3 regions of the Thioalkalivibrio sp. ALJ12 genome follow, and region 2 is predicted to be linked to each of the others. Evidence: predicted binding sites of a transcription regulator. Region 2 holds the regulator's gene; each other region holds the start of a gene.
What was found. The regulator FliA, encoded in region 2, starts transcription of late flagellar genes. The targets are predictions, from matches to a motif close to GCTAAAGTTNNNNNNNNNNCNGCCGATA.

Region 1 (10,043 bases), on a different contig from region 2:
CAGGTACGCTGGCTGTACGAGTCGGATGCGATCGGCGAATACCTGCGCGAGCGCTTTGACCCGAACCGCCCGGACGGTAGCTCCGGAGATGCCGCGGTGTCCGGGGACTCCCGCGCCTGACCGCGACAGGCCACCGACTCGGGGACTGTCGGCACAGCACGGTATAAGATTGGGGTTCCCGTACCCGAGGAACCCGCTGGATGGCTGCCCTGAACCGCCCTCGAAGACTGCCCCGTCTGTTCATTCTTCCGGCTGCGACCCTGCTGCTCGGCTCACTGCTTGGCGGAGCCTCTGCCCAGGCACTTGAACCCCTGTTCGATGCCCACCTGCACTACCGCGACCGGCAGATGGAACACTTCCCGCCGGAGGCCGTCGCGCGCACGCTGCAAGAAAATTCAATCCAGTCCGCGATCATCATGTCCCCGCGCTCGAAACTGATCGAAGCGCTGGAACCGGAGGTGGATGCGCGCATCGTCCCGTTTCTCGAGATCTCCCAGCGCCTGGGGCGCAAGATGGACTGGATGCACGAGGACGGCCTGCGGGAACAGGTCGAGACCATACTCGACCGAAGCCAGGTCCAGTGGCGCGGGATCGGGGAGCTGCACATACAGGCCGATGACCGATTTGCCCGCGGCTTCGAGGACCTGCTGGCACTGGCAGTCGAGCGGGATCTGTGGATCGTGATCCATGGCGACCCTGCCGTGATCGACCATGCCTACGCCGTCCAGCCCGAGGTACGCATCCTCTGGGCGCACGCCGGTTCCTATGCCTACCCGCCACTGGTTCGTGACTACCTGGAGCGGCATCCGAACATGGTCATGGATGTCTCCATGCGCAACCCGCGCATCAATCCCGGCGGCATCATCGACGCCGACTGGTTCGAGCTGTTCCTCGACTATCCGGATCGCTTCCTGATCGGCAATGACACCTTCAGCCTGGCCCGCTGGGAGCACTTTACCGCGTTGAAGGACAGCACCCGGGCCTGGCTCGAACAGCTGCCAGCCAACGTCCAGCGCATGATTGCCCTGGAGAACGGCGAGCGCCTGTTTCCGCCCGCCGAGAGCCAGTAACCCGGCCACAAAAAAGCCCGGGACCGTCTCCGGTCCCGGGCTTGGCGTCAGCTGGCTCGGGGCTTATACCTTGAACTGACCCACCCGCTGCTGCTGCTCGGAGGCCAGCTTGGACAGCTCCTCGGAGGCATTGCGGATCTGTTCCGATCCGGCCGCGGTCTGATCCAGCACCTCGGTGACATTGGCCACGTTGCGGTTGATCTCCTCGGCCACCGTCGACTGCTCCTCGGCGGCACTGGCGATCTGCGTGTTCATGTCGCTGATGCGCGTGACCGACTGCGTGATCGCGGTCAGCGATTCGCCCGCGAGATTGACCTGCTCCACGCTCTGGTGCGCCTTGGAACGGCCATCTTCCATCGCCTGCACCGCCTCGCGGGTACCGCTTTGCACCCGCTCGATCATCTGCTGGATCTCGTGGGTCGAGTCCTGCGTGCGGCTGGCCAGGGTACGCACCTCGTCGGCAACCACCGCGAAACCGCGGCCCTGTTCGCCCGCACGCGCCGCCTCGATCGCCGCATTCAGCGCCAGCAGGTTGGTCTGATCGGCGATATCGCCGATGACTTCCAGGACCTTGTTGATCTCCTCGGCATCCTGCGACAAGCGGCTGACCACCTCGGCGGCGCCATCCACCTGCTGCGACAACGCGTTGATCGCAGCCACGGTACGCTGCACCACCTGCTGACCCTCGTTGGCGTCCTGGTCGGTGTTCTGTGCCGCGGCGGCGGCATCCGCTGCATTGCGGGCCACCTCCTGCACCGTTGCCGTCATCTCGTTCATGGCCGTGGCGACCTGATCGATCTCCGACTTCTGTCGCCGCACCTGCTCGTTGGTCTCCTCGCTGGTCGCAGACAGCTCGTTCGCCGCTGCGGCAACCTGATCGCCACCGGCCGCGACCGTGGATACGAGGCCACGGATCTTCTTGACGAAGTTGTTGAACGCCTCCGCCAGCTCTCCGAGTTCGTTCTTGCCAGAGACCTCCAGCGAACGGGTCAGATCGCCCTCGCCTCCCGCGATATCGTTCAGCCGGGCCACCGTGCGATTCAGGGGACGAACGATGCTTCGGGTCAGGAGCCAGGCCAGGAGGGCACCAAGCGCCACGGCAACCACGCCAACCGCCACCACCGTGCCGGTCGCGTTGCGCGCCATCGCGACATACGCGCTGCGGTCCACCATGACCTCCAGCACGCCGACCACGTCACCGGAGAAATCCGTAACGGGACGCGCGACCACGGCCATCGGGGTGCCTTCATAGGTCACGTTTCGCACCAGCTCCTCGCCCTCCATGACCTCGCGCATCTCGGCATCGCTGAAGGTGGACTCGCCACTGATCGTACCGCCAAAGCGGTTGAACGACCGACCATCACGCAGGTAGAGGGCAACCGGCGAATCCGTTTCTTGGGTGAACTCTTCAAAGAAGCTGTCACCAAACGACAGGCCGAATTCCACGGAGCCGACGTGGTCGCCGTTGTGCTCGATGGGTACCACCCCGCGGATCCCGAGACCCGCCACGCCTTCTTCCAGCCCCGAGATCGCGTTGCGCTTGTCGTTCGTGTCGACCACGGTCTGCCGGAAGTCGGACAGGTCATCGCCGTGGTTGTCGGGGGAGTGGACGCGCAGGAACGAAGTGGCCGGGGGGGTATGGAACTGATACTGGTCCACCCCGTAGTGCTCGTTCAGCGATTCAAAGCTGGGAACGGTCATCTCGGCCAGACGCTCGCGATCGCCCGTCGCCATCGCCTCCTGCACGTCGGGGATCTTCGCCACGGTCTCTGCCATCGCGGTCGCGCGCGCGGCTTCCTGGTCCAGACGACCGACAAGCTGCGCGGCCAGATCGGTCAACTCGCGCTGTTCGGCACGATCGGCCATGGTGCCCAGGCTGTTCATCACGACTACAAGGGTCAGGATCACGGCCAGCAGCACCACCGTGATAATCCCGACCATCAGCCGGACCCCGATTCGGATGTTATCGAACATGTTGAAGACTCTCCCCAATAAGGCTTTGCGGGCCAGCGGCGTCCTTGCTGCGGCAGTTCACCGTCGATAGCGGCGGCGAAGCATAAAACTTGAGGGAGATCACAGGAAGCCGGAAAGGCTGGGAGACAGGCCTAGCCCTGCATCAGGATGGCCTCCGCCAGGGCGTAGACCGCAAGCGTAATCATGGCAATTGCCACCAGGGAGAGCAGCGCCCCGCCACGGATCATGTCGATCACCCGCAGCCGGTTGCTGGCGAACACGATCGCGTTGGGCGGGGTCGCGACCGGCAACATGAAGGCCACGGAGGCGGCAAAGGCCACGGGGATCGCGAGGAGCACGACGGGAATATCCATGCGCATCGCCAGCGCAGCCACCAGCGGCAGCAGCGTGGCAGCGGTGGCTGTGTTGCTGGTCACATGCGATAGCAACATGGTCACCACCACGGCCCCGGCAATGATCAGCAGCAGCGGCCATGCCTGGGCGGCGCCCAGGCCCTCGGCGGCCAGCTCCGCCAGGCCGCTCGCCTCGATGGCCGAACCCAGGCTGAGACCACCGCCGACCAGCAGCAGCACCCCCCAGGGGAGCTCGCGCGTATTGTCCCAGGCCAGCAGCCGGCGCTGGTCTGCTGCGCCCGAGGGCAGCAGGAACAGCAGCCCGGCCCCCAGGACGGCAATCCCGGCATCCGTCAGATGAATCGGCAGGAGACCTTCCAGAAAGGGGCGCGACAGCCACGCCAGCGCTACCAGCAGGAAGACGCCGGCGACCCGGTATTCGGCCCGAGACCAGACCCCGACCTCGGCGCGCTGCTGGTCCATCATCGCCTGCAACCCCTGCAGGCGTACTCGATGAACCGGGAAGACCCAGCGCGTCAGCAACCACCAGGCCAGCAGCAGCAACGCGGTGGCCAGGGGCAGGCCCAGCATCATCCACTGCACAAAACCGATCTCGATGCCATGCCGGTCGCCCAGATAGGCGGCGGTCAGCGCGTTCGGCGGAGAGCCGATGATCGTCGCCATGCCCCCGATATTGGCGGCAAAGGCGATCCCCAGCAGGAGCGCCAGTGCGGGGCGGCGCGAATCGGCGCCGAGGCCGTTACCCGCGATGTGCGTATCACGATCCATCAGCGCCAGAACGGACAGGGCGATCGGCAACATCAGCGCAGCAGTGGCTGTGTTGCTGACCCACATCGACAGCCCCGCCGTGGCCAGCATGAAGGCCCCGACCAGGCGATGCAGGCGATCCCCCGCCCGGCTGACGATCGCGAGCGCAATCCGCTGGTGGAGTCCCCAGCGCTGTACCGCCAGCGCGATCGCAAAACCGCCCATGAACAGAAAGATGATGGGATTGGCGTAGGGCGCGGTGGCCGCGTCCATCGGCATCACGCCGAGCAGCGGCAAAAGGGCAATCGGCAGCAACGCCGTTACGGGTAGTGGCAAGGCCTCGGTAATCCACCAGGTCGCCATAAAAAGGGTCAACCCGAGCACCCACCATGCCTCGCGTGCAACACCTTCTGGCGCTGGAAAAACCAGGAACGCAAGCATCAGGAGCGGGCCCAGGAAAAGCCCAATGCGCCCGCGCCAGGCGTAGGCACTGCGCGAGGGGTTCGCACCCACCGACGAGGGGGCGCCGTCCGATTGTCGATCGGCATCGTGCGCGGACATGCCGTGGCTCCTTCACACTTCCGCAAACGTTGGCTGAACGATAACCAAGCCGCATCATCGGAAATTGCATCACCCGAGCAACGTGACTATCGTTGACGGGTTTACTGGCGCGGCCACCAATGGTCGGCCAGCCGCAGTCTCGCATGTTTTCTTACAAGGAGTCTTTCATGGCCTACGAACTGCCCGATCTGCCCTATGCCAAGAACGCGCTGGAGCCGCACATCTCCGCCGAGACGCTGGAATACCATCACGACAAGCACCACGCGACTTACGTGACCAAGCTGAACGGCCTGCTGCCCGGCTCCGAGTTCGAGAATGCCTCGCTGGAGGACATCATCAAGAAGGCCCCGGCCGGCGGCATCTTCAACAACGGCGCCCAGGTCTGGAACCACACCTTCTACTTCAACTGCATGGGCCCGGACGCCGGCGGCGAGCCGTCCGGCAAGGTGGCCGACGCGATCAACAGCGCCTTTGGCTCGTTTGATGGCTTCAAGGAGAAGTTCAACGAGGCCGCGGTCGGCAATTTCGGCTCCGGCTGGACCTGGCTGGTGCAGAATAGCGACGGCTCAGTGGAGATCGTCAACACCTCCAACGCGGCCAATCCGATGCGTGATGGCAAGACCCCGCTGCTGACCTGCGATGTCTGGGAACATGCCTACTACATCGACTACCGCAACGCGCGCCCGAAGTATCTGGAGAACTTCTGGAGCGTGGTGAACTGGGATTTTGTCGCCCAGCAGATGAAATAAGTCGCGATAACGCGATTGGGGGCCGCCCCAGTGCGGCACCCTGGGCAGAAGCCGGCGGCTCGCTCGCCGGCTTCTTCATTTGGGAGAGCTTTGCTAATGAGTGATGTCCTGCAGAATACCTACAGCCGGCTGCCGGTTGCCTTCGAACGGGGGGAAGGCGCCTGGCTCTGGGATACCGAGGGCAAACGCTACCTCGATGCCCTGTCCGGCATCGCGGTCTGCGGCCTTGGACACGCCCACCCGAAAGTGGCGCATGCGATCTGCGATCAGGCTCAGACGCTGGTACATACATCGAACCTGTTCCGCATCCCCTTGCAGGAACAGCTCGCGCGACGCCTGTGCGCGCTGGCACAGATGGAGCAGGCCTTTTTCTGCAACTCTGGCGCCGAGGCCAACGAAGCGGCCATCAAGCTGGCCCGGCTGCATGCCCGCCGCCGCGGCATCGCGAAGCCGAAGGTCATCGTGATGCACGGCAGCTTCCACGGGCGCACGCTCGCGACGCTGTCGGCCACCGGCAACGAAAAGATCCATGCCGGATTCGAACCCCTTGTCGAGGGCTTCGTGCACGTCCCCCATGGCGATGCCGAGGCCGTCGCGGCCCTGAGCAACGATCCGGACGTGGTCGCCATCCTGGTCGAACCCATCACCGGTGAAGGCGGCATCCACGTACCCCCGCCCGGATACCTGCGGCGCCTGCGCGAACTGGCTGACCAGCACGACTGGCTGCTGATGCTGGACGAGATCCAGGCCGGGATCGGCCGCACCGGACACTGGTTCGCCTTCCAGCATGAAGGCATCACGCCCGATGTGATATCACTCGCAAAAGGCCTGGGCAACGGCATCCCGATCGGGGCAAACCTGGTAGCCGGACGCGCATCCGGCCTGTTCACCCCCGGCACCCACGGCACCACCTTCGGTGGCAATCCCCTGGTCTGCCGGGCGGCCCTGGCCGTGCTGGACGTGATGCAGGACGAGGGCCTGTGCGAGGAAGCGGGCCGACAGGGCGAGATCCTCCGCCGCCGCCTGGCTGACCGGCTCGAGGACAAACCGGGGGTGGTCGCCGTGCGCGGACGCGGGCTGATGATCGGCATCGAGCTGGATCGCCCGGCCGGAACACTGGTTCAGGCCGCCCTCGACGCAGGGCTGATCCTCAACGTGACCGCGCAGCGGGTGATCCGGCTACTGCCACCACTGATCGTGGACGACGCCCAGGTCGACCAGATCGCCAGCACCGTGGCCGATCTGGTCGACACCCTGCTCGTATCCGAAGATTCCCGGGAGGCCCAGGCATGAAGCCCCGCCATTACCTGTCGTTCCACGACCTGTCCGCAGACGAGACACGCGCCCTGCTCGAACGTGCCGTCGAACTGAAGCGCCAGACTCACGCGGGCGAGCACCACGACGACATCCTGCGCGGCAAGACGCTGGGGATGATCTTCGAGAAGTCCTCGACCCGCACGCGTGTCTCGTTCGAGGTCGGCATGCAGCAACTGGGCGGCAACGCCCTGTTCCTGTCCCCGCGCGACACCCAGCTGGGCCGCGGCGAGCCGATCGAGGACACGGCCCGTGTGCTCTCGCGCATGGTGGACTGCGTGATGATCCGCACCTACGAACACGAGAAGATCGAACTGTTCGCCCAGCACTCCTCGGTCCCCGTGATCAATGGCCTGACCGACCGGGAGCACCCCGCGCAGCTGCTGGCTGACCTGCAGACCTATCTCGAACACCGGGGCGACATCCGGGGCAAGCGCGTGGCCTGGATTGGCGATGGCAACAACATGTGCCACAGCTACATGTATGCCGCGCACCTGCTGGACTTCCAGCTGGTGGCGGCCTGCCCCGAGGGCTACGACCCGGAAGAGGACGTCGTGGATGCCACACGCGACCATTTCGAACTGACCCGCGATGCGCGCGCGGCGGCCGAGGGTGCCGACCTCGTCGTCACCGACGTCTGGGCCAGCATGGGGCAGGAGCAGGAAAAGAGCGCCCGCCGCCGGGCCTTTGCCGGGTTCTTCGTGGACGCCGACCTGATGCGTCTGGCCAACGACGACGCCCTGTTCATGCACTGCCTGCCCGCGCACCGCGAGGAAGAGGTCTCCACCGAGGTCCTCGAAGGCCCACAAAGCGTGGTCTGGGACGAGGCGGAAAACCGGCTGCACGCGCAGAAGGCCCTGATGGAGTTCCTGCTGACCCGCGGCAGCTGATCCAGAACAGGACCTGTCACGAAACTGACATAATGCACACCTACACTCGGGGCCCCACCCTTGCCCCGAGTCGTGCATGCCGGATGCCGACGTGACCGATACCGAGCTCTTCCTCAACCGCGAGCTGTCACTGCTGGAATTCAACCGGCGCGTGCTGGAACTGGCACGCGACCCGGGCTTTCCCCTGCTGGAGCGGTTGCGCTACCTGAGCATCTCGTCCACCAACCTCGACGAGTTCTTCGAGGTCCGCGTGGGCTCGCTGCGCCAGCAGCTCGACCTGAACGTCCAGGCGCCGGGGCCGGACGGCCTGTCCGCGGCGGAACAGCTGCGCCTGATCGCGCCCCGGGCGCACGCCCTAGTGGACGATCAGTATCGCGCGCTCAACGACGAACTGATCCCGGCGCTGGCCGAGGAAGGCATCCATTTCGTGCGGCGCTCGCACTGGAGCGAGCAGCAGAAGGCCTGGGTACGCCAGTTTTTTCACGAGCAGCTGCAGCCCGTCCTCAGCCCGATCGGGCTCGACCCCGCGCACCCGTTTCCGCGCATCCTGAACAAAAGCCTGAACTTCATCGTCACGCTCAAGGGCAAGGACGCATTCGGGCGGGAATCCGGGCGCGCGGTGGTCCAGGCACCACGCTCCCTCCCGCGTCTGGTGAAACTCCCGCGCGAGGTGGCCAGCGGCGATTCCGATTTCGTGCTGCTGTCGTCCATCCTGCACGCCCATGTCGGCGAGCTGTTCAAGGGCATGAAGGTCACCGGCTGCTACCAGTTCCGGCTGACCCGCAACTCTGATCTGTTCGTTCAGGAAGAGGAGATCGACGACCTGCTGAACGCGCTGGAAGGCGAACTACCCCAGCGCAACTACGGCGCGGGCGTTCGCCTGGAGGTCGCGGACAACTGCCCGGAAGAAGTCGCGCAGTTCCTGCTGCAGGAATTTCATCTGGAGGCAGACGACCTCTACCAGGTCACCGGTCTGGTCAACCTGAACCGGATGATGGCCGTGTACGACCTGGTCGACCGACCCGACCTCAAGTTTCCCCCGTTCATCCCCGCCCTGCCGCGCACGGATGCCAGCGGTGAAAGCATCTTCGCGGCCATCCGCCAGCAGGACCTGCTGCTGCACCACCCCTACCAGTCGTTCATGCCGGTGGTGGATTTCCTGCGCCAGGCCGCCAGCGACCCGCGCGTCCTGGCGATCAAGCAGACGCTTTATCGCACGGGCACCCAGTCGCCACTGGTGGAAACGCTGATCGAGGCCGCGCAATCGGGCAAGGAAGTGACCGTGGTCATCGAGCTGCGCGCCCGCTTCGACGAGGCCGACAACATCGAGCTGGCCAACCGCATGCAGGATGCGGGCGTGCATGTGACCTATGGCGTGGTCGGCTACAAGACCCACGCAAAGCTCGCCCTGGTGGTGCGCCGTAACGGCGACAAGCTCGTGCGCTACGCCCACCTGGGCACGGGCAACTACCACTCGGGCACCGCCAAGGCCTATACCGATTACGGCCTGCTGACGGCCGATCCAGTACTCACCGAGGACGTCCATCGCGTGTTTCAGCAGCTCACGGGCCTTGGCAAGGTGGAACGCCTGCGCGAGCTGATCCAGGCGCCTTTCCGTCTGCACGATGCGATGTGCGAGAAGATCGAACGCGAGGCCGAGAACGCCCGCGAAGGCCGGCCTGCGCGGATCGTCGCACGCATGAACTCGCTGAACGAGACCGGCATCATCCAGGCGCTTTATCGCGCATCGCAGGCGGGCGTGAAGATTCAGCTGATCGTGCGCGGCATCTGCAGCCTGCGCCCGGGCGTGCCGGGCATCTCCGAGAACATCGAAGTGCGCTCGGTGCTCGGCCGGTTTCTCGAGCACTCTCGGGTGTTCTATTTCGAGAACGGGGGCGAGCCCGAGCTGTATCTGTCCAGCGCCGACTGGATGCCCCGCAATTTCTTCCGACGGGTGGAGGTCGCCTTTCCGATCCGCGATACCGCCATGCGCGACCGTGTCGCGGAAGAGTGTCTGTTCAACTACCTGCGGGATACCGCCAGCGCATGGGCCCTGCAGGTCGACGGGAGTTATCAGCGGGTCCAACCGGTTGCCAACGAGCCGCCCCATTCGGCACAGCAACAGTTGCTCACGACGCTCGCTAGCTGAAGACCAGCTCCAGGTCGTGGCGCGCCCACTGCCCGGCCTCCTCCTCCAGATCCGCCCGCGTCAGCGGATGCGCATCCAGCCAGCCAGCGGCAAAACCCAGCACCAGCCCGCGCTCGCGCGCCTCGATCCGCTCCAGCGGAGGGGGCTCCGGCGCACGCGAGCGATGCAGCAGCACCGCCAGTCGCAGCAGACTGGCCAGACGCAGTAACGGTTCGACCCGCGCCTGACGGACGTCA
Region 2 (10,043 bases):
AGCTCTCCCAGGAGCTGGGGTTCCTGCTGCAACCGGTCCATATCCGCGACAACCTGGAACTGAGTCCGAATGCCTATCGCATCTCCCTGCTGGGTGTCACGGTGGCGGAGGCCGAGGTCTTCCCCGATCGCGAGTTGGCGATCAATCCGGGCGAGGTGTTCGGCACCGTTCCGGGCACGCCGACCAAGGATCCGACCTTCAATCTGGACGCCTTGTGGATCGATCCGGCGGATCGCGATCAGGCGCAGGGCGCCGGCTACACCGTGGTCGACTGTTCCACCGTGATCGCCACGCATCTGTCGCAGGTCTTCCGCGAGAACGCCCATCGCCTGATTGGTCACGAAGAGGCCCAGCATCTGCTGGACCAGCTGGCACGGCATTCGCCGAAGCTGGTCGAGAATCTGGTGCCGAAGACACTCTCGCTGTCGGTAATCCTGAAGGTCCTGCAGAACCTGCTGGCCGAGCAGGTCTCGATCCGCGACCTGCGCACGATCGCCGAAACCCTGGCAGAGGAGGGCGTGAAGAGTCAGGATCCCGGCGTTTTGACTGCGGCCGTGCGTGTCTCGCTGTCGCGCTCGATCGTGCAGGACCTAGTGGGGCCGGACGATGAGCTGCCATTGATCGCGCTCGATCCCTCGTTGGAACAGCTCTTGCATAAGTCTCTTCAGGGCAGTAATGGCGAGACCGTGGGGCTGGAACCGGGCCTGGCGGAACGCCTGCAGCGGTCGGTGTCCGAGGCGGCCCAGCGCCAGGAAGCCAGCGGGCAGCCGGCCATCCTGGTGGTGGCCCCGGAGATCCGCTCCTGGATTGCCGGGTGGCTCCGCGGAGCCGTGCGCAGCCTGGCGGTGCTGGCCTTTACCGAGATCCCCGATAACCGGCGGATCCGCGTGGTGGCCACGGTGGGCCAGGAAGACTCGGCCCGGCAGGCAACGCCCACAGGTGCCTGAGACGAACAGTAGCGATCGGATACGAGAGGGAAACACTGATCAGTGTTTTCCTTGAGCGGAGCGGGAGAACAGCGATGAATGTGAGACGGTACCGGGCACGCGACATGCGCGATGCGATGCGGCAGGTGCGTGAACAGCAGGGCGAGGATGCCGTGATCCTGTCGAGCCGCCGTGTCGATGGTTGGCTGGAGGTTGTCGCGGCGCTGGAAGATGGCGATGCGGGGGTCTCGGAGCGCGAGCAGCAGGCTGCGGTGAACGCGGTCCATGCCCCGCGTGAGGCGCCGGCATCCGCCTCGCGTCCGAGCCCGGGCTCGGGCTCGGCCTGGCCCGCGGACCCCGAGCTCGCCGCGATGCGCCAGGAGCTGCGGGATCTGCGCAGCCTGCTCACCCGCCAGCACAGCGACAACGAGGCCGCACAGTGGGCGGCGCGGCATCCGCTGGCGGCGGAGTGCAAGGCGCGTCTGATGGACCGTGGGTTCAGCGAGTCACTGGCGCGCAGTCTCGCCGGGAGTATTCTCGACGACAGCACGGTGGAGCAGGCCTGGGAGAGGCTGCGCGCACGCCTTTCCGGGGCGATCGCGACCCGCCATCCGGACATCCTGGATGAAGGTGGCGTGCTGGCCCTGGTGGGGCCTACGGGGGTGGGCAAGACCACTACACTCGCACGCATTGCCTTGCGTCAAATCCGTCGTATGGGTGCGGATTCGGTTACGCTGGTCACACTGGACACCCAGCGCATTGGGGCCACGCGCCAGCTGCAGGCGTTCGCGCAGATGGCGGGCGTGTCATTGCGGGTGCTGCAGAGCCCGCGCGAGTTGCGCGACATGACCGCGCGGGCAGAGGATGGGCATCTGATTCTGGTCGACACCGCCGGGCAGGCACCTTCCGCGGTGGGCGACGAGTCGCTGTTTGCCGGCTGGCCGGACCGTGTCCGGCGCGAGAGCTGGCTGGTCGTCTCCGCGACCACTCAGGCGGCGGCGCTGCGAAGGGTGCTGGATGCGTTCCGGAAGACGGAGCCATCGGCGCTGGTGCTGACCAAACTCGACGAAGCCGAACAGTTGGGGGAGACGTTGTCGGTATTGCTCGATCAACACCTTGGGCTCACGTTTGTCAGCGATGGACAGCGGATTGCCGAAGACTTCCACCGGGTCGAGACGGGCGATCTGACCCGGCGGGCGCTCGGCGAAGAGCGCGGCCCCGCGCGTCGATCCTCCCGCGATGAACGATGGACCGATGCAAGCCTGGCGGAGTTCTCGAATGCCGGCCGCAATGCGCCGTCGCCGCGCCGTACTCAGGATGCGGGCGTTCTGGAGATGATCCATCCGGTGGGGAAAGGACGCTATGCCACGCACTAATCAGCCGTTGAAGGTCATTGCGGTTGCCTCCGGCAAGGGCGGCGTCGGCAAGACCAATGTGTCGGTCAACCTGTCCGTGGCGCTCGCGCGGCTGGGCCGCGAGGTCATGCTGTTTGATGCCGACTTGGGGCTGGCCAATGCCGATGTGCTGCTCGGACTGCGACCCGAGCGCACCCTGCATGACCTGGTGACCGGACAGGTGGACGACCTCCAGGATGTGCTGATCGAGGGCCCGGAGGGGATCAAGGTCATCCCGTCGGCCTCGGGGATCGCGGCGATGGCGAATCTCACGCAGCTCGAGCACAACGGTTTGATCCAGGCATTCAGCGCCTATTCCAAGCCGCTGGATGTGCTGGTGGTGGATACGGCAGCGGGCCTGCAGGAATCCGTCACGACCTTCTGTCGAGCGGTCCAGGAGACCCTGGTCGTCGTCTGCGACGAGCCGGCGTCCATCACCGATGCCTATGCCTTGATCAAGGTGCTGCATCGAGATCATGGCATGCGGCGTTTCCGGCTGGTCACGAATATGGTCCAGGACCGCGCGGGCGCCGAGCGCTTGTTGCAGAAACTCACCACGGTTTGCGACAACTACCTGCCGGAAGTCATCCTGGATCTCGCCGGTTACATCCCGATGGACGAGCATCTGCGCAAGGCCATCCAGAAACGGGCACCGGTCGTGCAGCAATATCCGGGCAGCCCGGCGGCCAAGGCCTTTACCGAACTCGCCCGTGCGGTCGACCGCTGGCCGGTGGCCCGTGGTGCCGATGGTGGTGTCGGGTTTTTCGTCGAACGGATGCTGCAGAGCGCATGATGGCGACGCGTAATCGCCTCCACGGATACGAGAACGTGGCCGCAGCCGGCCACGAGCAGCGCGTCGCGGAACATATCGAGCTGGTGCACCGCATCGCGCACCATCTGATGGCTCGCCTCCCTTCCTCGGTCCAGGTCGATGACCTGATCCAGGCCGGCATGATTGGCCTGCTGGAGGCCGCGCGGCAATTCGAGGGCGGGCAGGGCGCGACGTTTGCGACCTACGCCGGGATTCGCATCCGTGGCGCGATGATCGACGAGTTACGCCGCAGTGACTGGACCCCGAGATCGGTGCACCGCAACAGCCGCAAGATCGCCGAGGCGATCCAGACGGTCGAGGCCAGGGAGGGGCGTGCGGCGCGCGGGGTCGAGGTGGCCGAGGAACTCGAGGTCCCGATCGACGAGTACTACTCGATGCTGCAGGACCATGCCGGCGCCCATCTGTTCGCGCTGGATGATCTGGGCGGCACCGATGGTGATGCGGACCGGGTGATCGAGGGGCAGGAGGCCTCGCCCTCGCGCACGATCGAGGCCGGGGAGTTTCGCGAGGAGCTGGCCGCCGCGCTGGGCGATTTGCCCGAACGCGAACGTCTGGTGTTGTCGCTTTATTACATCGAGGAGCTCAACCTGCGCGAGATTGGCGCGGTACTCGGGGTGACCGAGTCGCGCGTCAGCCAGATCCGCAGTCAGGCCGTTATCCGACTGCGCGCGCGCCTGGGCTCCTGGCTCGAAGACGGCGAGGCTTTGCAGTTATTCTGAAGGCCAAGCTCTAGTACTCATATGAATCATTTATCCCGGAGTGACCTGTGGACAAGGGAATGAAAATTCTCATCGTGGACGACTTCTCCACGATGCGACGGATCATCAAGAACCTGTTGCGTGATCTTGGCTTCAACAACACCCAAGAGGCCGATGACGGCAGCACGGCATTGCCGATGCTCCAGAACGGCGACTTCGATTTTCTGATTACCGACTGGAACATGCCCAATATGCCGGGCATCGACCTGCTGCGGGCGGTGCGTGCCGACGAGAAGCTGAAGACGATGCCGGTGCTGATGGTGACGGCGGAGGCCAAGCGGGATCAGATCGTCGAGGCGGCCGAGGCGGGCGTGAACGGCTACGTGGTGAAGCCCTTTACTGCGGAAACCCTCAAGGAAAAGATCGACAAAATATTCGAACGCATTGAATCCCAAGGCTAGTTTGGGATTCGGTGTCGAAGTCTCCTGGTCCAGACAAATGGATGGCCGGGGGATCGATCCCGGTCATCACGTTCGGGATGGGGAGCGAGCAAGGGGCTTTGGATGACAGACCAAGAACAATCGATCAGTGAGCAGCAAATCGCTCGCGCGCGGGAGCTCGTGCAGGTTCTGGAGGCGGGGGATGAGGTGGCCGCGCGCGCGTTGATCCAGGATCTGGCGCGCCCCTACGACCGCGAACTCTTCGACGAGCTCGGAAAACTTACGCGCGACCTGCACGAGGCCTTGCAAAGCTTCCGGGGGGATTCGCGGCTGGTCGAGTTGACCCAGGCCGAGATCCCGGATGCCCGCGAGCGTCTCAATTATGTGGTCACGATGACCGAGAAGGCCGCGCACGAGACCCTGACCGCGATCGAGACGAGTCTCCCCATTGCCGAATCGTTCAGCCAGCAGGCCGGCCAACTGACGGCGAAGTGGACCCGTTTTCGCAATCGGCAACTCTCGGTCGACGAGTTCCGGGAGTTCGCTCGTGAGCTGGACGAGTTTTTTGCTCAGGCCAACGACGATACCGAAGAGCTGCGCCGCCTGCTGTCGGAGGTTCTGATGGCGCAGAGCTACCAGGATATTACCGGGCAGGTGATCCGGCGCGTGATTCAGCTCGTGACCGACCTGGAGGAGAACCTGGTCACGCTGATTCGGCTGTCCAGCGGGCGTATGGAGACGGTCGAGGCTGCGGAGAAGACGCTGGATGACGATGCCGAGCGGCGTGAGGGCGATCGGCGTGGACACGGGCCAGCAGTGCCGAAGACTCAAGATTCCGGCCAGGATGTCGTTCAAGGACAGGACGAGGTGGACGATCTGTTGTCCAGCCTGGGCTTCTAGGTAGCCCGCTGATCCCTGAATCGGCGGCTTCCCGGCGCCCACCCCTCAACGGCAAGCCTCACCGGAACGGAGAGACCGAATGGCCATCGACCCCAACGACGAAATCCTTCAGGACTTCCTGATCGAGGCCGGGGAACTGCTCGAAGGACTCAACGAGCAGCTGATCGACCTGGAACAGCATCCCGATGACCGGGATCTGTTGAACGCGGTATTCCGCAGCTTTCACACGATCAAGGGTGGCGCGGGCTTTCTGAGCCTGGATCCGCTGGTGACCGTCTGCCATCACGCAGAGGATGTGTTTAATCTCCTGCGCAATGGGGAACGTCAGGTCGACGGTCACCTGATGGATACCATGCTGCGGGTCCTCGATACGTTGAACGTGATGTTTGGCGACCTCCGCTCCGGGGTCGATCCGACGCCCGCGGAGGCCGATCTCGTCGAAGACCTGCGGCGGATGGCCAAGAATGAAGACGTGGCCGGCAATTCCGAACCCGCCGCAATCGCGACGCCAGACGTGCCCCCCGAACCGGAGCCGGAACCGGCACCCCCCGCCGAGGTGGAAGCCACTGCGAAGGCTGGAGGGGATGAGTCGGGGCTGGTCGGTGCCGATGACGAGATTACCGATGACGAGTTCGAGGCCCTGCTGGATTCGCTGCACGGCGATGGTTCGCCGCAGGCGGCCCAGGACTCCGCTACGCCGTCGACTGAGGACGCCGGGTTGCCCGGCACCGATTCGGATGCAGCCGGGCCAGGGGACGACGGCGAGGACCTGATTTCCGACGATGAGTTCGAGAACCTGCTGGACGAGTTGCAGGCACGAGGTCATGGGCCTCCTGCCACTGCAGCGCCGGCACCCGCTGTGACTGAGTCGTCCCCGCATGAAGAGCCGAGCGTGGAGCCCGAAGCCGCTGGCGCGACACAGGAACCGCCGGCTCCCGAAGCCAAGCCACAGGCGTCTTCGCCTGCGGCCGCGGCGGCCGGCGCCCGGCAGGCCCCTCAGGGCGAGGCCTCGGTCCGTGTGAACACCGAACGTCTCGACGAGATTATGAATCTGGTCGGGGAGCTGGTGCTCGTGCGCAACCGCCTGAGCATGTTGCGAACCCAGCACGTGGATGACGAGCTGGGCAAGGCCATTAGTTCGCTGGCGCTGGTCACGTCGGATCTTCAGACGTCGGTGATGAAGACCCGCATGCAACCGGTGAACAAGGTCTTCAATCGCTTCCCGCGCGTGATCCGCGATCTGTCGCGCAGCCTGGGCAAGGAGATCGAGCTGGAGATCTTCGGCGAGGACACCGACCTCGACAAGAACCTGGTCGAGGCCCTGTCCGATCCGCTGGTGCATCTGGTGCGCAACGCCGTGGATCATGGGATCGAGACTCCGGAGGTGCGCGAGAAGGCCGGCAAACCGCGCAAGGGTACGGTGGTGCTCGGCGCGGCGCAGGAAGGCGATCACATCGCCTTGCTGATCAAGGACGATGGGGGTGGCATGGATCCGCAGGCCCTGCGGCGCAAGGTCGTCGAGAAGGGTCTGATGGAACCCGCGATGGCCGAGCGGATGACCGATCGCGAGGCCTTCAACGTCATCTTCATGGCCGGGTTCTCCACCAAGACCGAGATCTCGGATGTGTCCGGTCGCGGGGTGGGGATGGACGTCGTCAAGACGAAGATCTCGCAGCTCAACGGCACCATCGAGATCGATTCCGAGATCGGTGTCGGGACCACGCTGCGGGTGAAGCTGCCGCTGACCCTGGCGATCCTCCCTGCATTGATGGTCATCCTCGACGGGCGGCGATTCGCGATCCCGCTGGCGTCTGTCTCGGAGATCCTGGACCTGGATCTGACCAAGACCCATTACGTGGATGATCAGGAGGTCATTGTCGTAAGAAATCAGGCGCTTCCGGTTCACTATCTCAAGCGGTGGTTGAAGCCGGGGTTCATCCCCGAAGCCAAACCGGAATCGCATGTGGTCGTGGTGCATACCGCGGATCGCAAGGTAGGGCTGGTCGTCGATGATCTGGTGGGGCAGGAAGAGGTGGTCATCAAGCCACTGGGGCAGAACCTGCAGGGCGTGAAGGGCCTGGCAGGCGCGACCATCACGGGTGATGGAGGGATTGCGCTGATCCTGGATGTCGCCGATCTCGTGGGTTTGTTGACGCACAAGATCCCGTCGGCGGGCCGCACCCGGCGGCCTGCGCAAACAATCGAGGGCTAAGGATGCCGGTTAAGGTACTGGTGGTGGATGACTCCGGGTTTTTCCGCCGTCGCATCAGTGAAATTCTGGACGCCGACGCGGGGATCGAGGTCGTCGGCAGCGCGGAGAACGGCGAGGAGGCGATTCGCAAGGTCAAGGAACTGGACCCGGATGTCGTGACCATGGATATCGAGATGCCCGTGATGGACGGCATCACCGCGGTGCGCCGGATCATGGCCGAGAACCCCCGGCCGGTACTGATGTTCTCGAGTCTGACCACCGAGGGGGCCCAGGCGACCCTGGATGCGCTTGAGGCAGGGGCGGTGGACTTTCTGCCGAAGCGCTTCAGCGACATCGCGTCCGACGAGGACAGCGCGCGCATGCTGCTGCGCCGGCGGGTGCGCAGCCTTTCGCGCAGCCGGGCCCGTTCGGTCAGCCAGCCAGGGAGCGTTCGACCAGCGGTCGAGGCCCGCCCTTCTGCGCGTCGTGAAGAGTCCGACCGCAAGGCGGCCGAGGTACAGCGACAGGCCCCGCCGGTCAGTCGGCCCGCCGTGCCGCTGCGGCAGGTCCGCGCGGTGTTGATCGGGACGTCCACCGGGGGGCCGGTGGCCTTGCAGGAAGTGCTCAAGGCCCTGCCGGCGAACTTCCCACAGCCGATCTTGCTGATTCAGCACATGCCTGCGAGCTTTACGCCGGCCTTCGCGGAGCGCCTGGACGCCATGTGCCAAATTCGGGTCAAGCAGGCACAGGATGGCGATGTCATGCGCCCTGGGGTGGCCCTGTTGGCCCCCGGCGGTCTGCAAACCACGCTGGAGCGCGGCAGCCAGACAACGGTGCGCGTGACCGAGAGCCCGTTGGGCACGATCTACAAGCCCAGCGTGGATGCCGCGTTCAGCTCGGCGGTCGAGGCCTTGCGCGGGCAGGTGCTCGCCGTGGTGCTAACCGGGATGGGCGCAGATGGCCGCGAAGGTGCGCGGGCTTTGAAGACCGCCGGGGCGCAGGTCTGGGCACAGGACGCGGCCACCTCGGTGGTGTATGGGATGCCGGCTGCAGTCGCAGAGGCCGGGCTCGTGGACCAGGTGTATCCGTTGCCGGATGTGGGTCCGGCACTGGTCAAGGGGTTCTGCTAGATGGATATCCTGAGCCTCATCGGGATCACCCTGGGGCTCGTCGCGGTGCTCGGGGGGAGTATCGCGAAGGGGAGTGGTCTGGGCGCACTCTGGAACGCGGCCGCGTTTGTGATCGTGGTCCTGGGGACGCTGGGGGCAACCCTGGTGCAGGCGCGCATGGCGGTGTTTCTTCACGGGATGCGCATTCTGCCCTGGGCATTCAAGCCGCCGCGGATCGACAACGAGGCGATGCTGGCTCGCATCGTGGAGTGGTCCAACGTGGCACGCAAGGAAGGGCTGCTGGGTCTGGAGACGCTGGCCGACGAGGAGACCGACGAATTCGCGCGCAAGGGTCTGCAGTTGCTGGTGGATGGCTCCGAGCCGCAGACCATCCGCCAGATCCTCGAGGCGGATCTGGACAACCGCGAGCATTTTGATACCCAGGGGGCCAAGGTATTCGAGAGCATGGGGGTGTACGCCCCGACGCTTGGCATTGTCGGCGCGGTGATGGGTCTGATGGCGGTCATGCAGAACCTGGCTGACCCCAGCAAGCTGGGAGCGGGGATTGCCGCGGCCTTTGTCGCCACGATCTACGGGATTGCTTCGGCAAACCTCCTGTTCCTGCCGGTGGCGAACAAGCTGAAATCAATCATCCAGAAGCGCTCGCAGCACCAGTTGATGCTGATGGAGGGGCTGATCTCAATCGCCGAGGGCGAAAACCCCCGCAACATTGAAAGCAAGCTTAGCGGCTTCATCCACGAGTGAGGTCGCGATGGCCCGGCGCAAACGCCAAGAAGAAGCGGAGAATCACGAGGCCTGGGCCATCCCGTATGGCGACCTGGTCACGCTGCTGCTGGCGTTTTTCGTGGTGATGTACGCGATCTCCTCGGTGGATGACGGCAAGTATCGTGTGCTGTCGGAGTCGCTGGTGGACGCCTTCCGGGCACCGGCGCAGACCGATCCGATCCAGGTGGGAGAACCGACGGTGTCGCGTGAGCAGTCCCTGGACGAGATGCGCGCGCTGGTTCCGATTGATGTGCAGCCCGGCATCGTTGACGACGGTGTAGCACCCATCGACATGGCCTTATCCGGGCTACTGGACGATGCGGGTACGGATGACGAGCTGCAGGAGTTCCTGGAGGCACTGGCCGAGGTCGCCGACGAGCTGGAAATGGCGATGGCCCCCTTGATCGAGGAGGGTGATCTCCGGGTAAGCCGCGAGGCGTACTGGCTGGAGATCGAGATCACCAGTCGGCTGTTGTTCGGGAGCGGTTCGGCTACGTTGAATCCCGAGGCCCGGGCCCTTCTGGACGAGGTCGGGGCGATCCTCGCGCCGCGGGTGTCGCGGGTGCACGTGGAGGGCCATACGGACAATGTCCCGATCCAGACGGCGGTCTATCCTTCCAACTGGGAGCTTTCTTCGGGGCGTGCCGCGGCCGTGGTGAGCGTGTTTGAAGACGCGGGCATCGAGCCGAAGAATCTGGTGGCCCTGGGATATGGTGAGCATCGTCCGGTCGCGAGCAATGATACCGAGCAAGGACGGGCGGAAAACC
Region 3 (10,043 bases), on a different contig from region 2:
CGCGTGCTCGACGGTCTGGATGCGCGTGCGTCCACGCCTTTGTGGATGACCGAGCGCCTGCGGCGGGCCGGGGTGCGTCCGCTCAGCGCAATCGTGGATGTCACGAACTACGTGATGCTGGAACTCGGGCAGCCCCTGCATGCGTTCGACGCGGGCCGTCTGGGTGACACCATCGAGGTGCGCTGGGCGCGCTCCGGCGAGGCGCTGACCCTGCTGGGCGGGGACCAGAAAGTCGAGCTCGCCGAGCAGGACCTGGTAATCGCCTCCGCCACCACTGCGGTGGCGCTGGCGGGGATCATGGGCGGCGCCGACAGCGCCGTGGATGACGACACGACGCGGGTGGTGCTCGAGTGTGCCCACTTTGCCCCGCTGGCGCTGGCCGGGCGCGCGCGGGCCCATGGCCTGCACACCGATGCCTCGCATCGCTTTGAACGTGGTGTGGATCCGACCCTGGTCGAGCGGGCCATGGAGCGTGCTACGCGTCTGTTGATGGAGATCTGTGGCGGGCAGTGCGGGCCGGTGGAGCGTGTCGGCGAGCTGCCGTCGTCTCATTTCGCCCAAGCGATTCGACTGCGCCGGCCCCGCATCGAACGGCTGCTGGGGACGACGTTCGCGGATGAAGAGGTCGAGCGCATCCTGGGCGCCCTGGGTTGCCAGGTCGCTTCCTCGGATGACGGCTGGCAAGTCCGGGCCCCGCGTGCCCGCTTCGACATGGAACGCGAGGAAGACCTGATCGAGGAACTGGCCCGGGTGCATGGCTACGACCGGCTGCCGCAGCGTCTGCCGTCCCCGGTGGCGCCGGCCGAGAGGCCGCCGGCCTTGCGTGGTCTGCGCGATCAGCTGGCGAGCCAGGGGTTTCACGAGGTCATCAGCTTCAGCTTTATCGATGCCGAGGCCTCGCGGGCCTTCTATCCCACGGTGGAGCCGCTGGCACTGGCCAACCCGATCTCCAGCGACCTGGCGGTGATGCGCCCCGGCCTGTGGCCCGGTCTGGTCGCAACGGCGGCCTATAACCAGGCGCGCCAGCAGCCGGATCTGCGGCTTTTCGAGCATGGCCTGCGTTTTGTGCCGGATGCCTCCGGCCTGCGCCAGGAGCCGCGTCTCGCGGGCCTGCTGGGCGGACGGGCGCAGCCGGAGCACTGGGAGACCGCGTCGCGCCGCATCGATTTCTTTGATGCCAAGGGTGTCGTCGAGGCGCTTTGCGCCTCCGTGGAAGCGCCGCTGGGCTTTCGATCGGAGAAACATCCTGCGCTCCACGACGGGCAGTCCGCGCGGATTCTGGCAGGTGATCGTCCCATCGGCTGGGTCGGTCGCCTGCACCCGGCGCTTTGCAAGCGGTTCGATGTGGAGCCGGTGTATCTGTTCGATCTCGATGCCTGGGTGATCCTGCATGCACCGGTCGCGCAGTTCGCACCGCTGTCGCCATATCCGTCGATCCGGCGTGATCTGGCCCTGGTGGTGCAGGAGACCGTTCCGGCCGGTGATGTGCTGAACGCGATCGAAGAACTGGGGCTGGAGCTGGTGCAGGATGTCCGGCTGTTTGATGTCTACCAGGGCAAGGGCTTGAATCCGGACGAGAAGAGCCTCGCTTTGGGCTTGATTTTGCGGGCTTTTGATCGCACCCTAGGCGAACAGGACGTGGCAAGCGTCACCGACAAGGTCGTCGAGCATCTGCACGCTCGCTTCCAGGCAACCCTGAGGCAGTGATTCCATGGCAGCAGTGACGAAGGCGGATCTTGCCGCCACGCTGAACGAAGAACTGGGCCTGAACAAGCGCGAGGCCAAGGAATTCGTCGAGATGTTCTTCGAGGAGATGCGCCAGTCGCTGGAAGAGGGCGAGGGCGTGAAGCTCTCCGGCTTCGGCAACTTCATCCTTCGCGACAAGAACCAGCGGCCCGGGCGCAATCCGAAGACCGGCGAGGAAATCCCGGTCTCGGCGCGGCGCGTCGTCACCTTCCGCCCGGGGCAGAAGCTGCGCGAGAGGGTCGAAAGCTATGCTGGAAGCGAGTAACCACCAGGAACTGCCCGCGATCCCGGGCAAGCGCTACTTCACCATTGGCGAGGTCGCCGAGCTGTGTCAGGTGAAACCTCACGTGCTGCGCTACTGGGAACAGGAGTTCCCGATGCTCGAGCCGGTCAAGCGGCGGGGCAATCGGCGCTACTACCAGCGCCAGGACGTGATCCTGATCCGCCAGATTCGGGCCCTGCTGTACGAAGAGGGCTATACGATCAATGGCGCGCGACAGAAGCTGTCTGGCGACGAGGCCAAGGGTGATCGCCAGCAGGCACGCCAGATCATCCAGGATACGATCTCGGAGCTGGAATCGGTGTTGCGTGTATTGCGCGCCTGAGAGGTCTTCTGGTCCGGGTCCTTTCGTGGGGGCAGGGAATCGGATATGATTCGCGGCTTCGGGGCGTAGCGCAGTCTGGTAGCGCATCTGCATGGGGTGCAGAGGGTCGCAGGTTCAAATCCTGCCGTCCCGACCAAGTTCAACGACTTGAAGGATATTCTTCAGGTGAAAAAAGAGGCCGCATCGAGCGGCCTTTTTTGTGTCTGGAGTGAGGGAAGAGACTGGCCTCGTCTGTTACTCCATCGAACGCCGGCGCGCCTCGCGCTGATAGTGCAGCAGGGCGATGTTGAACTGCCGCTCCAGCCACTGGTTCATGCCGGTGACCTGGAAGCCGGCATACACGTATCCGTCGCGCGGGCTGCGACGGCGATTGGCCAGACGCAGGTCGCCGCCCAGGCGTTCGCCAACTTCGGGCAGTAGCAGGTTCTCGAAACGCATCGGGGTCCCGATCTCGATTGTTTCGACCCAGTCTTGTGGTACCTCCACGCACATCCCCTGGGCCGAAAGATCGGCCAGGTCCCCGATACCGGGCTCTTCCCATTCGCGGTACTGCAATTCGACGCGCGGGCGCTCGCTGATCGGGATATGGACGCGAAAGGTCTCGCGTCGCTGGAGATATTCCAGGGTCTCGGGATAGGGGCAGACGTAAAGGGCCCCGGCGTCCTCGCGTTCGATGCGCGAGACGGCGGTGGAGAAGCGTACGGCCACCCCGCGCAGGCTGGCGAATACCCGCATGCCAGTGCCTTCCTGGGCGTGGCGATTCGCTTCGATGGGCGTGAGTTCGTCGAGGAAGAGCTCGCGTGCACCGGAATCAAGGCGAACCAGCGCGGAGTTGTACAGCGGGCCATCGTCGTCGAGGCGGACGTTGACGAGGGTGAGCTTGTGATCCAGATCCTTGAGGATGCCGGCAATCCGCTCCGGCTTGTCGACGGTGTAGTCGGTCTCTTCCATGCGTGGCGTTGTTGTAATTATTGGGCCAAGCCGCACGGTACTGCCGAGCGGTCCGGAATGCCAGCCCCGGGTGTGAGGCGGAGAAGGGCGGAGAGGTGTCGCGCAGAGCGCGCGCGGGTCATGCGCGGGTGATGCGCCGACCGGTACGGCTGCCGGACTGGGTGCGGCCGTAGGGGTCGTAGGTGGGAGCCGGGCCGGGTTCCTCGCCGCGCAGGATCTGGATGGACATCTCCACGCGACGACGGTCGCGATCGATCAGTCGGGCATTCCCCTGGTTGAGGGTATTGCAGCGCTCCACCGAGCGGCGTAGCGCCTGCCAGTGGTCGTCCAGCTCGGCGCCTCCCTCGAGCCGACCGAACAGCCGTGCAAGTCCCTCGGGCGTATACGTTTCGCCGGCGGCCTCGATCGTCTCGCGCTGTCGCCGGCTTTCGGTTTCGAGTTCCTGCAGTAGCGTCTGCTTCTGGGCCACGACTTCGCGCAGGGTCTCGGCGGCCCGTGATTCCACCGCCCGGGTCTCCTGCAGCAGGATGTCCTCCATCTGGTGGCTCAGCCGAATCGAGGCCTCCAGCGAGCGGAGGAAGGCGTGGCGTTGTTCGGGCGACATCGTCGGGTCTCTGTTAGCGCAACAGGCTTTCCAGCTCGATCATGCGATCGGCTAGCTGTTCGTTGTCTACCGGGTACTGACCGTTGGAGATGGCCTCGCGCAGCTCGGCGACTCGCGCCTCGTCGAACGGGGCGTTGCTGGCGGCCCCGGAGGCGGCGTTCATTGCCTGCGCCGCGCCGGTCAGGGTGACAGAGTCATCCTGACGTACGGGTGAGGATGCATTGCCCTGGGCGCCTGCGTCGGGGCGAGAGGTCTCATCGCGGCCCTTCACGCTCGAGCTGTTGCCATCCGGGCGCAGGCCGGGGGAGTTCGGGCCTTTGATATCCATTATTCGGTTTCCTGTTTTTGCAATTCTACTGCAGGGGTTAGCGGCAGCACCGGCTGAAACTGTAGCCCCTTGAGCTGTGAATTTTCGATTCGCTTCACAGTTTGTGGATGGTGACGAGACACACCGCCATTCTACAGGGCAACGCGTACATGTCCGGACTCGAGCACCTCGCCTTCCACGACGCGTCCGGACGAGGTGTTCTTCACGCGGATGCGATCGCCCAGGATGCCATTCTCCAGCGCCTCGCCCTGCATGCGGATCACCACCGAGCCGTTCTCGGCCAGGATGGTGACGCGCTGGCCGCGGCTGACCACCTCGCGCTGGGTGACGTGCTGCTGGCCCAGGATCTGACCGGGCCGGATGTTGCGCCGGGTCTGCAGCCCCACCAGTTCGCCCTTGTTCTCGAAATAGCTCCCCGCATGGCGAGAGGTCTGAATTCGCTTGGTGCGCAGATCGCCGGGGAGGATCGTGTGCTGGCGTCGCAGGCTGCGGCTGGCGACCAGCACCTCGGCGTAGCGCTCGACCGTGACTGGCACATAGATCGACCAGCTGACGGGGGTCTCGCACTGAACCTGTACCGCCGTATTGCCATCGCGTCGCCCGCCGGGCGGGAACCGGGTCTCCAGTGCCTCGCTGCATCGGGCCAGGCGCAGGCGGTTGTCCAGCCGGCCGATCTGAATCTCTACCGCTTCGTCGCCTGGTGTGAGGTTCAACTCCTCCTGGATGAAGCGCTCCGCCGCCAGGCGGATGTTTTCCACTGCCTCGATCTCGGCCTGTGCCGCAATGGAGACCAGGGCCAGAACGACGCCCATGGCGGCCGAAAGCCACCAGGAGCGAATGGAAGGTTTGCGTGCTGACTGGTTCATTGGTCTGGATGCGCGTCGGCTTGTCAGGACTCGAGAGGTTTGCAGAGACGTGCAAGCAGAAAACATGCCAGGCAATCAGGAGCGTACCCTCAAGAGTCACAGCGGCCGGCCGTTATCGGGTCTAGAACGCGTGCAATCGGCATGCGACGGCGGGTTGTGGCATGACAGCGTCGGTCTGCGGGGTGCACACTGGGGCCGGCGAGTCGAGGTGGCTGGCCGCTGGGCGAGGGGGAGAGCAGGACAATGAGTCAATTCATTGACGATGTGAATCAGCGCACCCAGCTGGTGGGGCAGAACCGTATGGAGCTGCTCCTGTTTCATTTGGGGAGCTCGCAGACTTTCGGTATCAACGTATTCAAGGTGCGCGAGGTGATCCCGTCGCCGCCGCTGCGGCAGATTCCCGGATCGCTGAGTGTGGTGCGTGGTGTGGCTACCCTGCGCGGCGGAACCGTCCCCATCATCGATCTGGCGCGCGCGATGGGGCTGCGTACCGCCGTGGGCGAAACGGGCGACCACAAGGTGGTGGTGACCGAGTTCAACCGGTCGGTACAGGGGTTCTGGGTGTCCGCGGTCGACCGGATCGTCAACGTTAACTGGGAAGACGTGAAGTCCCCGCCTCGTGGGACCGGGCGCGAGTCGTTTCTGGTGGCGGTCACCGAGATCGACAACAAGCTGGTCGAGATCATTGACGTCGAACGGGTACTGTCGATCGTCAACCCGTTGCCATCCACGGTATCTGACGCGGTGCGCGCGGAGGCCGAGGAAGAACGCGCCAAGCATGGACAGCGCAAGATTGTGATCGTTGATGACTCCGTGGTCGCGCGCAAGCAGATCGAGGGTGCGATCAAGGGCCTGGGCTGGGAGTACGTGGTCTTCAAGGATGGTCGCGAGGCGCTGGATTTCCTGGAGGAGCAGGCCGAGGCCGGCACCGTGGACGAGGTGGTGGAGCTGGTGATTTCGGATATCGAGATGCCGCGCATGGACGGCTATACCCTCACCGCTCGAATTCGTGCGAACGATCGCCTGAAAGGCCTCCGGGTTCTGCTGCACTCGTCACTGAGTGGGGAGTTCAATACGGATATGGTCAAGCGTGCCGGGGCCGACGCCTTCCTGTCCAAGTTCAACCCCGACGAGCTGGCCGAGGCTGTGCTTGACCAGACCCGCAAGGACTGATGCCGGTGCCTGCGCCGTTTGCGTTAGTCGACCGAGTCGACCCTGGCGGCATGGAAGCGGTAACGGATTGCCGGCCGCATGAACATCAGCGGCCATGGCGCGCCGCATCGATCACCCGTTGGGATGCTGTCGGCGTCCGCGCGGTTGCACGTATACTGCATCCGTCCGGCATGGGGGATCGCGTGTTCCCCAGTCGGGTTTTCCGACACGCTGTCAAGGATTCGTCATCAACGTGCCCGTCCGCCCGTACCGTCGACTTTCAAGGATGACTTCGTGATCGACTCGCGTGACTACGAGGAGTTCTCGCGTTTTCTTTCCGAGTGCTGTGGCCTGGTGCTGGGCGACAGTCGTCAGTATCTCGTGTCGAGCCGACTGTCGCGGCTGCTGGACGAGTTCGGCTACAAGAGTGTGCCGGAGCTGCTGCACGCAATGCGCCAGGCGCCCAACCCGCGCCTGCGCACGCGTGTGATCGACGCGATGACCACGAACGAAACCTCCTGGTTTCGCGATGGCTTCCCGTTCGAGATCCTGCGCCATGTACTGCTCCCGGAACGGGCGGAGAAAGGCGCAGGGATCAAGGTCTGGTCGTCCGGCTGCTCCAGCGGACAGGAGGCCTACAGCATCTCGATGGTGGCGTCCGAGTGGGAGGAATCGCGGCCCAAGCGTGTGGTGCCGGTATCGATCCTGGGTACGGATCTCTCGGAGAAGATTCTGGACGATGCCCGGCGCGCGGTGTACGACGGGCTGAGCATCGTCCGTGGCCTGAGCGAGGCGCGGCGCGCCCGCTTCTTCGAGACCGTGGCGGAGGGCCATCGCGTACGCCCGGAGATCCAGCGCCGCTGCCGTTTCCAGAAGCTCAACCTGATCGACAGCTATGCGGCGCTGGGCAAGTTCGACATCGTGTTCTGTCGCAACGTGCTGATCTATTTCTCCGCCGAGACCAAGCGACAGGTTCTTGACGGAATTGCCCGCCAGATGAATCCCGGTGGCTATCTGTTTCTTGGCGCTTCCGAGACAGCGGGTCCTTACACCCAGGCCTTCGAAACCGTTCGCACCGAGTACGGCTCCGTCCTTCGCCTGAAGGGCTGATCGGCCCTTTCCGCCTTTCCATACGGTCGCTCCCGCGATCCGGGCGCCACCCTCGGCGCTGCTCTCCCAACCTCTTTCGGCCCATAGTGGCACACCAATTGCTTTGTCCCTGTCGTACGGGGCGAAGCGGTTTCGTCCCGAGGAACCTGAAGTTCGCCAGTGGCGGACGGGGTACGACGGATGAGTCTCTCTCTCGACAAGGCGATGGGCATTCTCCCGGAGGCGGTGAACGTCCGTGCGAAGCGGATGGAGCTGCTGGCCTCGAATATCGCGAATGCCGATACGCCGAATTACAAAGCGCGCGATATCGACTTTCGCTCGGTGCTGCAGGCGGCGGCCGGCGAGGGCGGCAACATGCCGATGGCGAGCACACATCAGGGCCATATCGGCGCCGGCGGGGCGGGTGGTGCCAACGGGTCGATGGAGACGCTTTATCGCGTGCCGTCGCAGCCGTCTCTGGATGGCAACACGGTGGACCCGCAGCTGGAGCGGGCGGCCTTTGCCGAGAATTCCCTGCAGTACCAGAGCAGCCTCGAGTTCCTGAACCGCCGGGTTTCCGGCATCCGTGATGCTCTGCGGGGCGAGCGCTAATGCGCGCGCCAACGCTGGGAACAGGAGAGTGATGTCGTGAGTGATCTGTTTAATCTGTTCAACACCTCGGCCTCCGCGCTGACCGCGCAGTCGGTGCGGCTGAATACGGTCGCGTCGAATCTGGCCAACGCCAACACCGTGGCGACCAACCCCGACGAGGCCTACCGGGCGAAGCAGGTGCTGTTTCAGACCGTGATGAACCAGGCCGATCCGAACGGCGCCTCCAATGGCGTGCGGGTGGCGGGAATTGATGAGTCGCGCGCGCCGCCACAGGCGCACTACGAACCAAACCATCCGCAGGCCAACGAAGACGGCTACATCTTCCGTCCCGCGATCAGCGTGGTGGAGGAGATGGCCAACATGATGTCGGCCTCGCGCAACTACGAAGCGAACGTCGAGGTGATGGAGACCTCGCGCCAGCTGTTGCAGCGAACGCTGCAGATCGGCCAGGGCTAAACCGGAGCCTCCCATGACTCAGATATCACCCGAAATGCTGGACCGCTTGGGCCTGTCACGTCCCAAGCAGGACGACAAGGAGACGGATCGCCTGGGTCAGGACGATTTCCTGAAGCTGATGACTACCCAGCTGCAGAATCAGGACCCGTTTGAACCGATGGAAAACGGGGAGTTTATCGGTCAGATGGCTCAGTTCTCGACCGTCACGGGGATCGAAGAGCTTTCGAAGTCCTTCGAGAAACTCGCTCAGTCCATGGGCCAGAGCCAGACCCTGCAAGCGGCCTCCCTGGTGGGTAAGGACGTCCTTGTCCCAACCGACTTCAGCGAGTTGGGTGCGGATGGCACGGTGCGCGGCGCCGTGGATCTGGATCAGTCGACCGGGCAGTTGCAGGTCGAGGTGTACAGCCCCACGGGTGAACGCATCCGAAGCATGAATCTGGGTTCGGCCAGTGAGGGGCTGCAGGAATTCACCTGGGACGGTCTGCGCGATGACGGGACGCCTGCGGCCCCGGGCGTATATGAATTCCGCGCGTCGGCCCAGAGCGGTTCCGACAATGAAGCAGTAGATGTGTTCCTCGATGCCCGCGTCGAGAGTGTTTCGGTAGGTGACGATTCCAGTCTGGGCCTGATGGTCCGTGGCCTGGGCGAGATCAATTTCTCGGATGTCCGGCGCATCAGCAGCTGACGGACTCTAACGGAGGTAGACCAGTATGCCCTTCAATATCGGATTGAGCGGACTGAACTCGGCGCAGGCCGATCTGCAGACCACCGGCAACAACGTCTCGAATGCCGGCACGACCGGTTTCAAGCGCTCGCGCGCCGAGTTCGGTGATGTCTTTGCGCAGAGTTTTGGTGGCGTCAGCCAGACCGCGACTGGGGGTGGTTCGCGTCTCATGGCGGTGACACAGCAGTTCTCGCAGGGACGCACGGAGTTCACCGAGAACGGTCTCGACCTCGCGATTGATGGCGAGGGCTTTTTCGTGATGAACGATGGTGGCAATCGTGTCTATACGCGCGCTGGCGAGTTTCAGGTAAACCGCGACGGCAACCTGGTGAACAACCAGGGTCAGCAGCTGCAGGGCTATCCGCCAATCAACCCGGGCAGCACGGATACTGATTTCAATACCGGACAGCTTGGGGATTTGCGTCTGCAGACAGGGGCCTCCGCGCCGCAGGCTACCAGTGACATTGAGGCTCTGGTCAATCTCCAGTCGGATGCTCCAATCCTGGATCCGGGCGAGTTCGAGTTCGATGATCCGGACAGCTATAACTACTCGACGTCCCTGACGGTGTATGACTCGCTGGGGACGTCCCGCGATGCGCGCATCTACTTCGTGAAGAGCGACGAACGAGAGTGGACGGCCTTCATGAGCGTTGACGGCGAGCCGATCAACGAGGAAGAAGGCTTCGAACTCTCTTTTGACGCCAGTGGCCAGCTGGATGGCAACACGGAATTCCCGTTCTCCACGGAAGATTTTACCAACGGGGCTGAAGGTCTGGACGGGACGATCGACTTTGCCGGGACCACTCAGTTTGGTGGCGACTTTGCGGTGAACGATCTTGGCCAGGACGGGTTCGCTTCGGGCCGGCTGACGGGGGTCGACATCGATTCCAGCGGGGTGGTGTTCGCGCGC

Region 1: the regulator FliA is predicted to act here: its motif matches at 3,112-3,139, upstream of F467_RS0107200 (methyl-accepting chemotaxis protein).
Region 3: the regulator FliA is predicted to act here: its motif matches at 5,188-5,215, upstream of F467_RS0107075 (chemotaxis protein).

Annotation. Positions count from the first base shown of each region.
Region 1 covers NZ_KB899538.1:1,505,589-1,515,631, reverse strand. The annotation lists gene F467_RS0107210 (glutathione S-transferase N-terminal domain-containing protein) at 1-120, shown strand, start outside; gene F467_RS0107205 (amidohydrolase family protein) at 201-1,070, shown strand; gene F467_RS0107200 (methyl-accepting chemotaxis protein) at 1,134-3,044, opposite strand; gene F467_RS0107195 (DASS family sodium-coupled anion symporter) at 3,176-4,705, opposite strand; gene F467_RS0107190 (superoxide dismutase) at 4,873-5,454, shown strand; gene F467_RS0107185 (acetylornithine transaminase) at 5,551-6,747, shown strand; gene argF (ornithine carbamoyltransferase) at 6,744-7,658, shown strand; gene ppk1 (polyphosphate kinase 1) at 7,735-9,807, shown strand; gene F467_RS0107170 (exopolyphosphatase) at 9,800-10,043, opposite strand, start outside.
Region 2 covers NZ_KB899539.1:334,328-344,370, forward strand. The annotation lists gene flhA (flagellar biosynthesis protein FlhA) at 1-947, shown strand, start outside; gene flhF (flagellar biosynthesis protein FlhF) at 1,052-2,302, shown strand; gene F467_RS0108915 (MinD/ParA family protein) at 2,289-3,113, shown strand; gene F467_RS0108920 (RNA polymerase sigma factor FliA) at 3,110-3,871, shown strand; gene cheY (chemotaxis response regulator CheY) at 3,931-4,311, shown strand; gene F467_RS0108930 (protein phosphatase CheZ) at 4,414-5,190, shown strand; gene F467_RS0108935 (chemotaxis protein CheA) at 5,270-7,402, shown strand; gene F467_RS0108940 (chemotaxis response regulator protein-glutamate methylesterase) at 7,405-8,511, shown strand; gene F467_RS0108945 (flagellar motor protein) at 8,512-9,255, shown strand; gene motD (flagellar motor protein MotD) at 9,263-10,043, shown strand, end outside.
Region 3 covers NZ_KB899538.1:1,481,011-1,491,053, forward strand. The annotation lists gene pheT (phenylalanine--tRNA ligase subunit beta) at 1-1,707, shown strand, start outside; gene F467_RS0107040 (integration host factor subunit alpha) at 1,712-2,011, shown strand; gene F467_RS0107045 (MerR family transcriptional regulator) at 1,995-2,351, shown strand; tRNA gene F467_RS0107050 (tRNA-Pro) at 2,411-2,487, shown strand; gene F467_RS0107055 (flagellar brake protein) at 2,586-3,302, opposite strand; gene F467_RS0107060 (flagella synthesis protein FlgN) at 3,421-3,906, opposite strand; gene flgM (flagellar biosynthesis anti-sigma factor FlgM) at 3,920-4,234, opposite strand; gene flgA (flagellar basal body P-ring formation chaperone FlgA) at 4,366-5,100, opposite strand; gene F467_RS0107075 (chemotaxis protein) at 5,344-6,273, shown strand; gene F467_RS0107080 (protein-glutamate O-methyltransferase CheR) at 6,547-7,362, shown strand; gene flgB (flagellar basal body rod protein FlgB) at 7,543-7,953, shown strand; gene flgC (flagellar basal body rod protein FlgC) at 7,990-8,409, shown strand; gene F467_RS0107095 (flagellar hook assembly protein FlgD) at 8,423-9,094, shown strand; gene flgE (flagellar hook protein FlgE) at 9,120-10,043, shown strand, end outside.